Regions from separate parts of the Alloalcanivorax dieselolei B5 genome, predicted to be linked through region 2. Evidence: predicted binding sites of a transcription regulator. Region 2 holds the regulator's gene; each other region holds the start of a gene.
The links. Region 2 encodes LexA, which represses DNA repair genes until DNA is damaged. Its sites were predicted from a motif close to TACTGTNTANNTANACAGTA; they were not measured.
Positions count from the first base shown of each region.

Region 1: the regulator LexA is predicted to act here: its motif matches at 1,709-1,728, upstream of ruvC (crossover junction endodeoxyribonuclease RuvC).
Region 3: the regulator LexA is predicted to act here: its motif matches at 2,214-2,233, upstream of recA (recombinase RecA).

Region 1 covers NC_018691.1:3,598,537-3,601,808, reverse strand. Annotated here, with positions in the region: gene aspS (aspartate--tRNA ligase) at 1-702, shown strand, start outside; gene B5T_RS15990 (YebC/PmpR family DNA-binding transcriptional regulator) at 807-1,538, shown strand; gene ruvC (crossover junction endodeoxyribonuclease RuvC) at 1,792-2,310, shown strand; gene ruvA (Holliday junction branch migration protein RuvA) at 2,307-2,909, shown strand; gene ruvB (Holliday junction branch migration DNA helicase RuvB) at 2,993-3,272, shown strand, end outside.
Region 2 covers NC_018691.1:1,964,852-1,968,123, reverse strand. Annotated here, with positions in the region: gene B5T_RS08920 (cyclic nucleotide-binding domain-containing protein) at 1-516, opposite strand, end outside; gene lexA (transcriptional repressor LexA) at 935-1,549, shown strand; gene B5T_RS08910 (DUF1499 domain-containing protein) at 1,906-2,304, shown strand; gene B5T_RS08905 (TatD family hydrolase) at 2,307-3,131, shown strand; gene B5T_RS08900 (glutaredoxin family protein) at 3,231-3,272, opposite strand, start outside.
Region 3 covers NC_018691.1:3,434,609-3,437,880, forward strand. Annotated here, with positions in the region: gene B5T_RS15300 (IS110 family RNA-guided transposase) at 1-501, shown strand, start outside; gene B5T_RS15305 (regulatory protein RecX) at 583-1,083, opposite strand; gene recA (recombinase RecA) at 1,052-2,089, opposite strand; gene B5T_RS15315 (CinA family protein) at 2,268-2,747, opposite strand; gene B5T_RS15325 (DUF5062 family protein) at 2,947-3,183, shown strand; gene B5T_RS15330 (8-oxoguanine deaminase) at 3,213-3,272, opposite strand, start outside.

The DNA of each region.
Region 1 (3,272 bases), 1.6 Mb from region 2:
AAGGTCAACGACCTGGCCGCTGGCGCCGAAGGGCTGCAATCCCCGATTCTCAAATTCCTCACCGAGGACGCCATCAAGGGCATCCTGGAACGGACCGGGGCCGCCACCGGCGATCTGATCTTCTTCGGTGCCGACAAGGCCAAAGTCGTCAATGAAGCGATCGGCGCGTTGCGGGTCAAGGTCGGCCATGAGCGTGGTCTGGCCGAGGGCGACTGGAAGCCGCTGTGGGTGGTGGACTTCCCCATGTTCGAGGAAGAAGACGGCCGCTATTATGCGCTGCACCATCCGTTCACCATGCCCAAGTGCGACCCCGAGGAACTGAAGAGCAACCCGGAAGGCGCGCTGTCGCGGGCCTACGATATGGTGCTCAATGGCACCGAACTGGGCGGCGGTTCCATCCGTATTCATCGCCCGGACATGCAGCAGACCGTGTTCGAGGCACTTGGCATTGACGAACAGGAAGCGCGCGAGAAATTCGGTTTCCTGCTCGACGCACTGAAATACGGTGCACCGCCCCACGGCGGTCTGGCCTTCGGCCTGGACCGCATGGTGATGCTGATGACCGGCAGCGACTCGATTCGTGAAGTGATTGCTTTCCCGAAAACCCAGACCGCGGCTTGCCTGATGACCAACGCGCCTTCGCCGGTGGACAATCAGCAGCTGCGCGAAGTGGGCATCAGCGTTCGCAAGGAAAATAACTAAAGCGCTGACACGCTTGCACGCAACACGCGGGTACGCTAAAAACGCGGGCCTCGCGTAACGGCGTGCCAGCGTGCCGGCGTGTTGCGTGCAAGCGGAGGTTTTTCATGGCAGGTCATAGTAAATGGGCCAATATCAAACACCGCAAGGCGGCCCAGGACGCCAAGCGCGGTAAGATCTTCACCAAGCTGATCCGCGAGATCACCGTGTCCGCCCGCATGGGCGGCGGCGAGATCAACGATAACCCGCGTCTGCGGGCGGCGGTGGACAAGGCGCTGACCAACAATATGACCCGGGACACCATCGACCGGGCGATCAAACGTGGCGCCGGCGGTGACGACAGCGCCAACATGGAAGAGATCACCTACGAAGGTTACGGCAAGGGTGGCGTGGCGGTGCTGGTGGAAACCATGACCGACAACGTCAATCGCACCGTGGCCGAAGTGCGTCATGCCTTCTCCAAGTTTGGTGGCAATCTTGGTACCAGCGGTTCGGTGGCGTTTCTGTTCACAAAGCGGGGTGAAATCTTCTTCGAGCCCGGCGTGGACGAAGAAAAGCTGATGGAATTGGCCCTGGAAGCCGGCGCCGAGGACGTGGAAGAAAACGACGACGGCAGCTTCCTGGTGGTGACCGCCCCGGATCGCAGCTTCGGTGACGTGGTCGATGCGCTCAAGGCGGGCGGCTTGGAGCCGGCGGATGCCGAGGTCACCATGCATCCATCCACCAGCGCGGAGATGGACGCCGACACCGCCGAGACCGTGGGCAAGATGGTCGACCATCTGGAAGATCTGGACGACGTGCAGAACGTCTACACCAACGCCGAGTGGTCGGAGCAATAACAGACGGCATTCACGCCTGCACGCAACACGCTTGCACGCCATGCTTGCCGGCCCAGTAGCGAGACGGGAAGGGCTGATTGCTCGGCAAGTCAGTCATCGCCGGTACGCTATTGCTTAGGGTTTTGCGTGCAAGCGTGTTGCGTGCAAGCGTGCTGGCGCCCATACGCTTGTACTGGACATAAGAACAGCGGAAAGGTTATATGAGGCAGGTAACGGCTACCTGCCTTTTTATTATGAGAATCGGCTGGACTCTATGACCATTTTGCTCGGTATCGACCCTGGCTCCCGGCACACCGGTTACGGTGTCATCGAGCAGCAGGGTAATCGCAGCCGCGCTTTGACCTTCGGCACCATCAGTACCCGCGGTGAGGACATGGCGCCACGCCTGGGGCAGATTTTCACCGGGCTGACCGAGCTGCTGACGCGCTTTCAGCCGGCGGAAATCAGTATCGAAAAGGTGTTCATGGCACGCAACGCGGATTCCGCGCTGAAGCTGGGTCAGGCCCGGGGCGCCGCGTTGGCGGCGCTGGTGCAAAGTGGCGCGCCGATATTTGAGTACTCCGCCCGCCAGGTGAAACAGGCGGTGGTGGGGAGCGGCGGCGCCGAGAAGGTTCAGGTGGCGGAAATGGTCCGGCATTTGCTGGGTTTGGACAAACGCCCGCAGGCGGATGCCGCCGATGCTCTGGCCATCGCCCTGTGTCATGCGCACATGCGCGTATCGCTGGCACGCATCGCCGGCGCCAGCGCGGTAAGACGAAGACGGATACGATGATCGGACAACTCAAAGGACAACTGCTGGACAAACGGCCGCCCTGGCTGCTGCTGGATGTGGGTGGTGTTGGCTACGAAGTGGAAGCGCCGATGACGGTGTTCTATGACATGCCGGAAGTCGGGGCGTCGTTGACACTGCATACCCATTTCGTGGTTCGCGAGGATGCCCAACTGCTGTACGGCTTCAACAGCCGTTATGAGCGCGAGCTGTTCCGCAGCCTGATCAAGGTCAACGGTGTCGGCCCGAAAATGGCGCTGGCGATTCTCTCCGGCATCGAAGCGGATCGGCTGGCCGCCTGTATCCGTGATCAGGACACCAGCTCCCTGGTGAAGGTGCCGGGTATCGGCAAGAAAACCGCCGAGCGTCTGGTTATCGAGATGTCCGATCGCCTGGACAAGCTGGAAGGCGCGCCGGCGATGCCGTCGGGGCTGGTGTCCCAGGCCGGCGCCAATGGCGTTCGTGACGACGCGGTGGCGGCGCTGGAAGCTCTGGGCTATCGCAATAAGGACGCGGTGGCGGCGGTGGCCCGCGCGGCGGAGGCCGGGGAGGAGACCAGCGAAGGTCTTATTCGCCGGGCTCTGCGTGGTCTGGCAAAGTGATGTCCTGTAAAGAGTGATGCCCCCGCACCATAAAGGGTGCTGCTCTGGCTCTATTGCTCTATTAGAGAAGGTGTAATGTCACCATGGACAATGATCGCCTGATTTCCTCCGGCGCTTCGGATCCCCGGGAAGAACAGCATGACCGGGCGATCCGGCCCGCCAATCTGGCCGATTACAACGGGCAACCCAAGGTCCGGGAGCGGCTGGAAATTTTCATCGACGCCGCCCGCGGGCGTGGCGAGACTCTTGATCACACCCTGATTTTCGGACCGCCGGGGCTGGGGAAGACCACGCTGGCCCATATCATCGCCCGGGAAATGGGGTCCGAATTGAAGTCCACCTCCGGTCCGGTGCTGGAAAAAG
Region 2 (3,272 bases):
CAATTCCGCGTCCGGCGCCGCCAGACGCTGCACCTCCACCGCCCAGCGAATCTGATGCACCAGCATGTGAAACAGCGCCAGGCGCGTTCCAAGACTGAACAGAGCCACCCGCGGCTCATCGAAATCGGCGAACGACAAGCGCGCCAGCACCGCCGGTTTCGCCCGGTCTCCCTCCGCCACTTTTTCCGCCACCTTCAAGGTGGCGCTGCGCGGCGTCGCCAGCAGCAGGGACAAAGCGCCAAACACCTCCCCCGGAGACACCCGGTACACCACTGGCGGCGGTGTGCCCTCACCAAGCACCCACAGCTCTCCACGCAGCAAAAAATAGAGCCCGCGGGCCTCGGCTCCAGCCTGAATCACCACCTCGCCCGGCGCGGCTTCAAGAATCCGGGTCCCGGCCAGCAGCAAGGCTCGCTGGTCGGCATCGTCACGGGACACTTCATTGAAAAACGGCACGCCGGAAAGTAACGACTCCACCCGCGCCTGCTGAGAACGTTGCCACTCGGCCTGCTTCATTTCTCCCCCAATCGCCGCAGCCCCACCATTCGCTGAAATGGCTGCTGTAGGAGCTTGCCCTGCAAGCGAATTCTTGGAATGCAGCGCTATTCGCTTGCAGGGCAAGCTCCCACAGTGGCTCCGTAGCCCCTCCGCGGGAAGCGGCTTTAGCAGCGAATACAGCGGCACGATGACGCCTCCCCCCCGGGAAGCGCCGAGCGCATAGCCTAGCTTGGATGGCCGTGCAAGGCGAGCGGAGAGCGCCTTGCAACAACATCGGGGATGACAAAAACACTGGACATATTATACTGTTCGTATTATCAGTATTCCATTCCCGTCGCCGCAGGGTTTCGCGACGGAACGGAACAGGCGTCCGCGGCGCCGCACCGTCTCAATCCGAGCCGGATACCGCCGCGCCCGGCCACCACAGGAGACCGACATGAGCAGCAAACTGACCCTCCGCCAGCAGCAGGTGCTGGATTGCATCCGTGACTCACAGGCGGACACCGGCATGGCCCCCACCCGGGCGGAAATCGCCGAACGCATGGGGTTCCAGTCCAAGAACGCCGCCTCCGATCACCTGCGGGCGCTGGAGCGCAAGGGCTATATCCGCCTGCACAGCGACCGCTCCCGCGGCATTCAGCTTTTGGAGTCCGCTCTCGGCGACGAGGACGAATTGCCAGTGGTGGGCAAGGTGGCCGCCGGCACCCCGATCGAGGCGGTGGAAAACGTGCAGCGCACGGTACCGGTGCCACGCGGACTGTTTCGTCAACGGCCCACCTACCTGCTCAAGGTGCAGGGGGACAGCATGATCGACGCCGGCATCTTCGACGGCGACCTGATCGCCGTGCGCAAGAGCGAAACGGCCCGTTCCGGTGAAATCGTGGTCGCCCGTATCGGCGAGGAGGTGACGGTGAAGACACTGCGGCTGAACAAATCCGACGCCACTTTGTTACCGGCCAACGAAGACTACGAACCGATCCAGGTGCCCGCGGATCAACTGATCATCGAAGGTGTGTTCGTCGGCCTGATCCGTGATCCGAACTCGCATTAAGTCGCCCCCGAAGAGACAAAATGCATTAGTGCCGGTTAGACTACGCACGCATTTGCGTTTTCTCCATGGCACCTGTGGTCCTGTTGTCGCCACATTGATGGCCAGGGAATGAAAGGCCATGACCTTCCGTAGACGCCATGGAGGCACCATGGGAAGCACCATGAGACGGAGCCTCCATGAACAGGACGGTCAGGACCAAGGATAAGCACAGTGATAACGGCGACATCAGTCGACGTGCCAGGGAGGGTCGGGCGTCCCAGCGGATGCCAAGCGCCGGGGGCGCATCACGGGTTCTCTCACGGCATGTCCGCCGTGTTCTCTGTGCCTGTGGTTTGTTATTGCTGAGTAGCTTTGCCATGAACGATACCCGTTTGCTAGCGCCCTGCCCGTCCTCGCCCAATTGCGTGTCCAGCCTGGCCACGGATGAACGGCATCGGGTGGAACCTCTTCCCGGCTACGCCGATCGTGCCGGCAGTCTCAAACTGCTGAGCGACGTGCTGGCCACCCTGCCCCGTGTCAGTTTTGAGCAGGTTGGGCCAGCCCGCTTGCAAGCCCGTTTCACCAGCCGCGTGCTTCGCTTCGTTGATGACGTCACTTTCTATGTGCACGAGAATGGCGGTATTGAAGTGCGCTCCGCGTCCCGGGTCGGATACTACGATTTCGGCGCCAACCGGCGCCGGGTGGAGGACCTGCGTGAGCGGCTTGAGGAACGGCTGGGCGACCTGACACCGGTTCAGGGGCAAGGCGCCGGATGAGCATGCCGGGATCCACTGAGTGTGAATGGGCGGACATCGGCGTCAACCTCACCGATCGCCAGTTCGCTGACGACCGTGAAGCGGTACTACAACGGGCCCGGCAGGCCGGCGTCAACCGCCTGCTGCTGACCGGCACCAACGTCGAGGAATCCCGGCAAGCGCTGGCGCTGTGCCAACGCTACCCCGATCAGGGCCTGCTCTGTACCGCCGGCCTGCACCCGCATAGTGCCCGCTTCTGTAACGACGAGGTCCTGTCGGAATTACGGGAACTGCTGGAGCAACCGGCGGTGGCGGCGGCTGGCGAGATGGGCCTGGACTTTAATCGGGATTTCTCCCCGCGCCCGGATCAGGAAAAAGCGTTCGAAGCGCAGCTGGCACTGGCCGCCGGGCTGAACAAGCCGGTGTTTTTGCATCAGCGGGACGCCCATGATCGCTTCCTGCCGATGCTCAAGGCCTGGCGGGACCGTTTGCCCGCTGTCGTGGTGCACTGTTTCACCGACCAGCGCCGGCCCCTGTTCGACTACCTGGACCTGGATTGCTTCATCGGCATCACCGGCTGGGTCTGCGACGAACGGCGCGGCCGGGAACTGGCCGAACTGGTGCCGCACATTCCCGGCAACCGGCTGCTGCTGGAAACCGACGCGCCTTACCTGTTGCCACGGGACCTGCCGGAGCCTCCGGCGAAAAAACGACGCAATGAACCCTGCCTGCTGCCCTGGATCGGCGAACGGGTGGCGACCCTGCGGGGCGAAACGACGCAAGCCCTGGCCCAGCAAACCCTGGCCAATACTCTGGCGTTTTTGCAGCGGGATTGGCCGGCGGCCTAGTAGCCGCCGTGGGGGCTTAAATCAAAATCCAATTCGCTTGCAAGGCAAGCTCCTACAGCGGCCTTGTAGCACTCTCCGAATTCATTTCTCCAAGCCCCCTCAGGCCAGCCGTTCCCCCATCAGAAACGCACGCACGTCCAG
Region 3 (3,272 bases), 1.5 Mb from region 2:
CTGAGCGGAGAACCGGAGCTCAAGGCCCCGCTACAGGCCCTGATCGCCGAAATGGACCGGATTGACACTCTGATCCAGAAACGGCTCAAGAGTGCGGTGAGGGCCGCAGGCTTACAGACCCAGGTCCAACGCTGCGACGCCATCGATGGGGTCGGCGAGCTCACCGCCACCGCCTTGGTCATGGCCTTCCTGAGAGGGGACTTCAAGAACAGCGATGCCTTCGTGGCCTTCCTGGGGCTGGATGTCCGAGTGCGTGACTCTGGTAAACTCACAGGCAAGCGTAAGCTGACCAAGCAAGGGGATACCGAGGTCAGGCGACTGCTGCACTGTGCCGCCATGAGTGCCTCTCGACACCCGGTCTGGCGCGCCTTCTATCAGCGCTATCGGGATCGGGGACTGCACACCACCCAAGCCTTGGTGATCCTGGCCCGGAAGATCGCCCGCACCGCCTTCACCCTGATGAAGCAGCAACAAGAATATTGCCCCGCAAAGCTCTTTTAAGCATTGCAGGACACCATAGAATCTCCTACAGTGGCTTCGTAGCGGACTGTGAATGCGGGCCTTCAAGGTCCGTGCTTTGGCTCAGTCCTGCTCGCGCTGCTGATCCAGGGCGTGGAAGCTTTGCTCGGCATCGAAGCCTCGGCCCTGCAGAAAACGCAGCTGTTTGGCTTTTTCCTTCTGGTCCGCTGGCGGGTGCCGGAAGCGCCGGCCCAGGACCTCGGAGGCAAGGGCGAACCAGTCGCACTCGGCCTCGCCCAATGCCTCGGTAACCAGCGCCTCCCCCACTCCTTTCTGTTGCAGCTCGGCGCGAATGCGCAGCGGCCCCTGCCCCCGTTCGATTCTTGAACGGACAAAAAAACCGGCGAAACGCCGGTCATCCAGGAAACCTTGCTCCTCGCACCACGCCAGCACTTCGTCCAGCCAAGGCGCCGCGCCAAACTTGCGCGTCAGCTTGGCGCGCAGTTCGTGGCGGGAGTGATCCCGGCGCGCCAGCAAGCTGACCGCATGCTGGCGCCCCTGGGCGGCATCGGCGGGGGTCGGGTCGCCGCCTTTACTCTTCCGTGGACTCTGGCTGGGCCACATTTTCGGCGCTCTCCTCCGCTGGAGTTCCCAGCAGGCGTGCCCGGATTTCCCGCTCGATGGCGCCCGCCACTTCCGGATGCTCCGCCAGGTATTCACAGGCATTCTGCTTGCCCTGACCGATCTTGTTGCCCTGGTAGGCGTACCAGGCACCGGATTTGTCCACCAGTCCCTGCTGTACGCCCAGGTCCAGTACCTCACCGAGCTGGTTAATGCCCTGGCCGTAGAGGATCTGGAACTCGGCCTGCCTGAACGGCGGCGATACCTTGTTCTTCACCACCTTGACCCGGGTTTCGTTACCGGTCACCTCGTCGCCCTGCTTCACCGCGCCGATACGGCGGATGTCCAGACGCACGGAGGAGTAGAACTTGAGCGCGTTACCGCCGGTGGTGGTTTCCGGGTTGCCGAACATCACCCCGATCTTCATGCGGATCTGGTTGATGAACACCACCAGACAGTTGGCGTTCTTCACGTTACCGGTGATCTTACGCAGCGCCTGGCTCATCAGGCGGGCCTGCAGGCCCACATGGGTGTCGCCCATTTCGCCTTCGATCTCCGCCTTGGGCACCAGAGCCGCCACGGAGTCCACGACCACCACATCCACCGCGCCGGAGCGCACCAGCATGTCGGTGATTTCCAGCGCCTGCTCACCGGTGTCCGGCTGGGACACGATCAGGTCGTCCACGTTGACGCCCAGCTTCTCGGCATAATCCGGGTCGAGCGCGTGCTCGGCGTCGACGAAGGCACAAGTAGCGCCTTTACGCTGCGCCTGGGCGATGACGCTCAGGGTCAGCGTGGTTTTACCGGAAGATTCCGGACCGTAGATTTCCACGATCCGGCCCTTGGGCAGACCACCAATGCCCAGGGCGATATCCAGGCCCAGGGATCCGGTGGAGATGGAGGGCATGCGCTCGCGTTTGCGGTCGCCCATGCGCATCACTGAACCTTTGCCGAACTGTCGCTCGATCTGCGACAGCGCCGCGGAAAGTGCTTTACCTTTATCGCTCATTGAATGACCCCTGTCCGTTTATTCCTTGATAGTGCCGTGGCCTTGCCGCTGACTCGCTTGTGCCCCGGCGAGAGCCTGCTGACCGTTGGCCGGCGAGCTTCCCGTTGCCTGCCCCTTTGATCAGCACTGTCTATAAGGACAGCATTATGGACACTGTCCCGCGCCACTGCAACCCCCCTTATTCGAGGCGGGCCAGCAGCCCTTCCAGGGCGGCCGCGATGGTAGCATGCCGGACCTGCCCACGATCACCGTCGAAGAGGAATCGCTCGGCGCGGGCCCAGTCCGGCTGCTGCGCCCAGGCGATCCACACCGTGCCCACCGGCTTATCGGCGCTGCCGCCGCCGGGCCCCGCCACGCCGCTCACCGCCACCGCCAGATCCGCCCGTGAACGCCCCAACGCGCCCCGGGCCATGGCCAGGACGGTCTCTTCGCTGACCGCGCCGGCGCTGGCCAGAATCGCTTCCGAGACACCCAGCATGCTCTGCTTGGCCTCATTGGAGTAAGTGACGAAGCCGCATTCGAACCAATCCGAGGATCCGGCCAACTCCGTCATTTCGCGGGCGATGCCGCCGCCGGTGCAGGACTCGGCGGTGGCCACGCGCAGGCCCCGTTCGCGCAGGGTGTCGGCCAATGCAGTGACCTGCTCGGATATGGTCATGGTGACTCCTGATGTTCAGAGAAGATCAAAAAAATCGCCATCCATGATGGCCGACTTTGCCGACCCTGCCCACCGCTGATCCAGCAAACCGGCCTCCGGTTCACGGACTGACGCCCCGAAACCGAAGGGAAACAAAGGGCATCCTTCCATCGGCTTTGTTACTCTGGGCCGTAAGTAGCCCCTGGCCTTCGGAGTCATCATGAAAAAGCTCAAGAATGAGAAGGAATGGGTCAAGAAAGCCATCGCGCTCGGCATGGAGTACGGCGAAAAGCGGGGCGTGGTCGAGTTCGAGCCCACCGATTCCGCGGCACTGAAGCTGGAATACATTTATCGTCTGCTGGTTCATGACAAGGTCATCCAGCCGCTGCCGGAGGATCAGGTGTCCCAGCAGTCGATCCAGCATAAGCTGGCGATCTGGGCGTCGAAACAGCCCTAGGGCCTGTTCACACTACCGATACAGAGGCGTCACTGATACAGACGCGTCATGACCCGGGCGTGTTCCCGTATCAGCACCGCCGGTTCCGT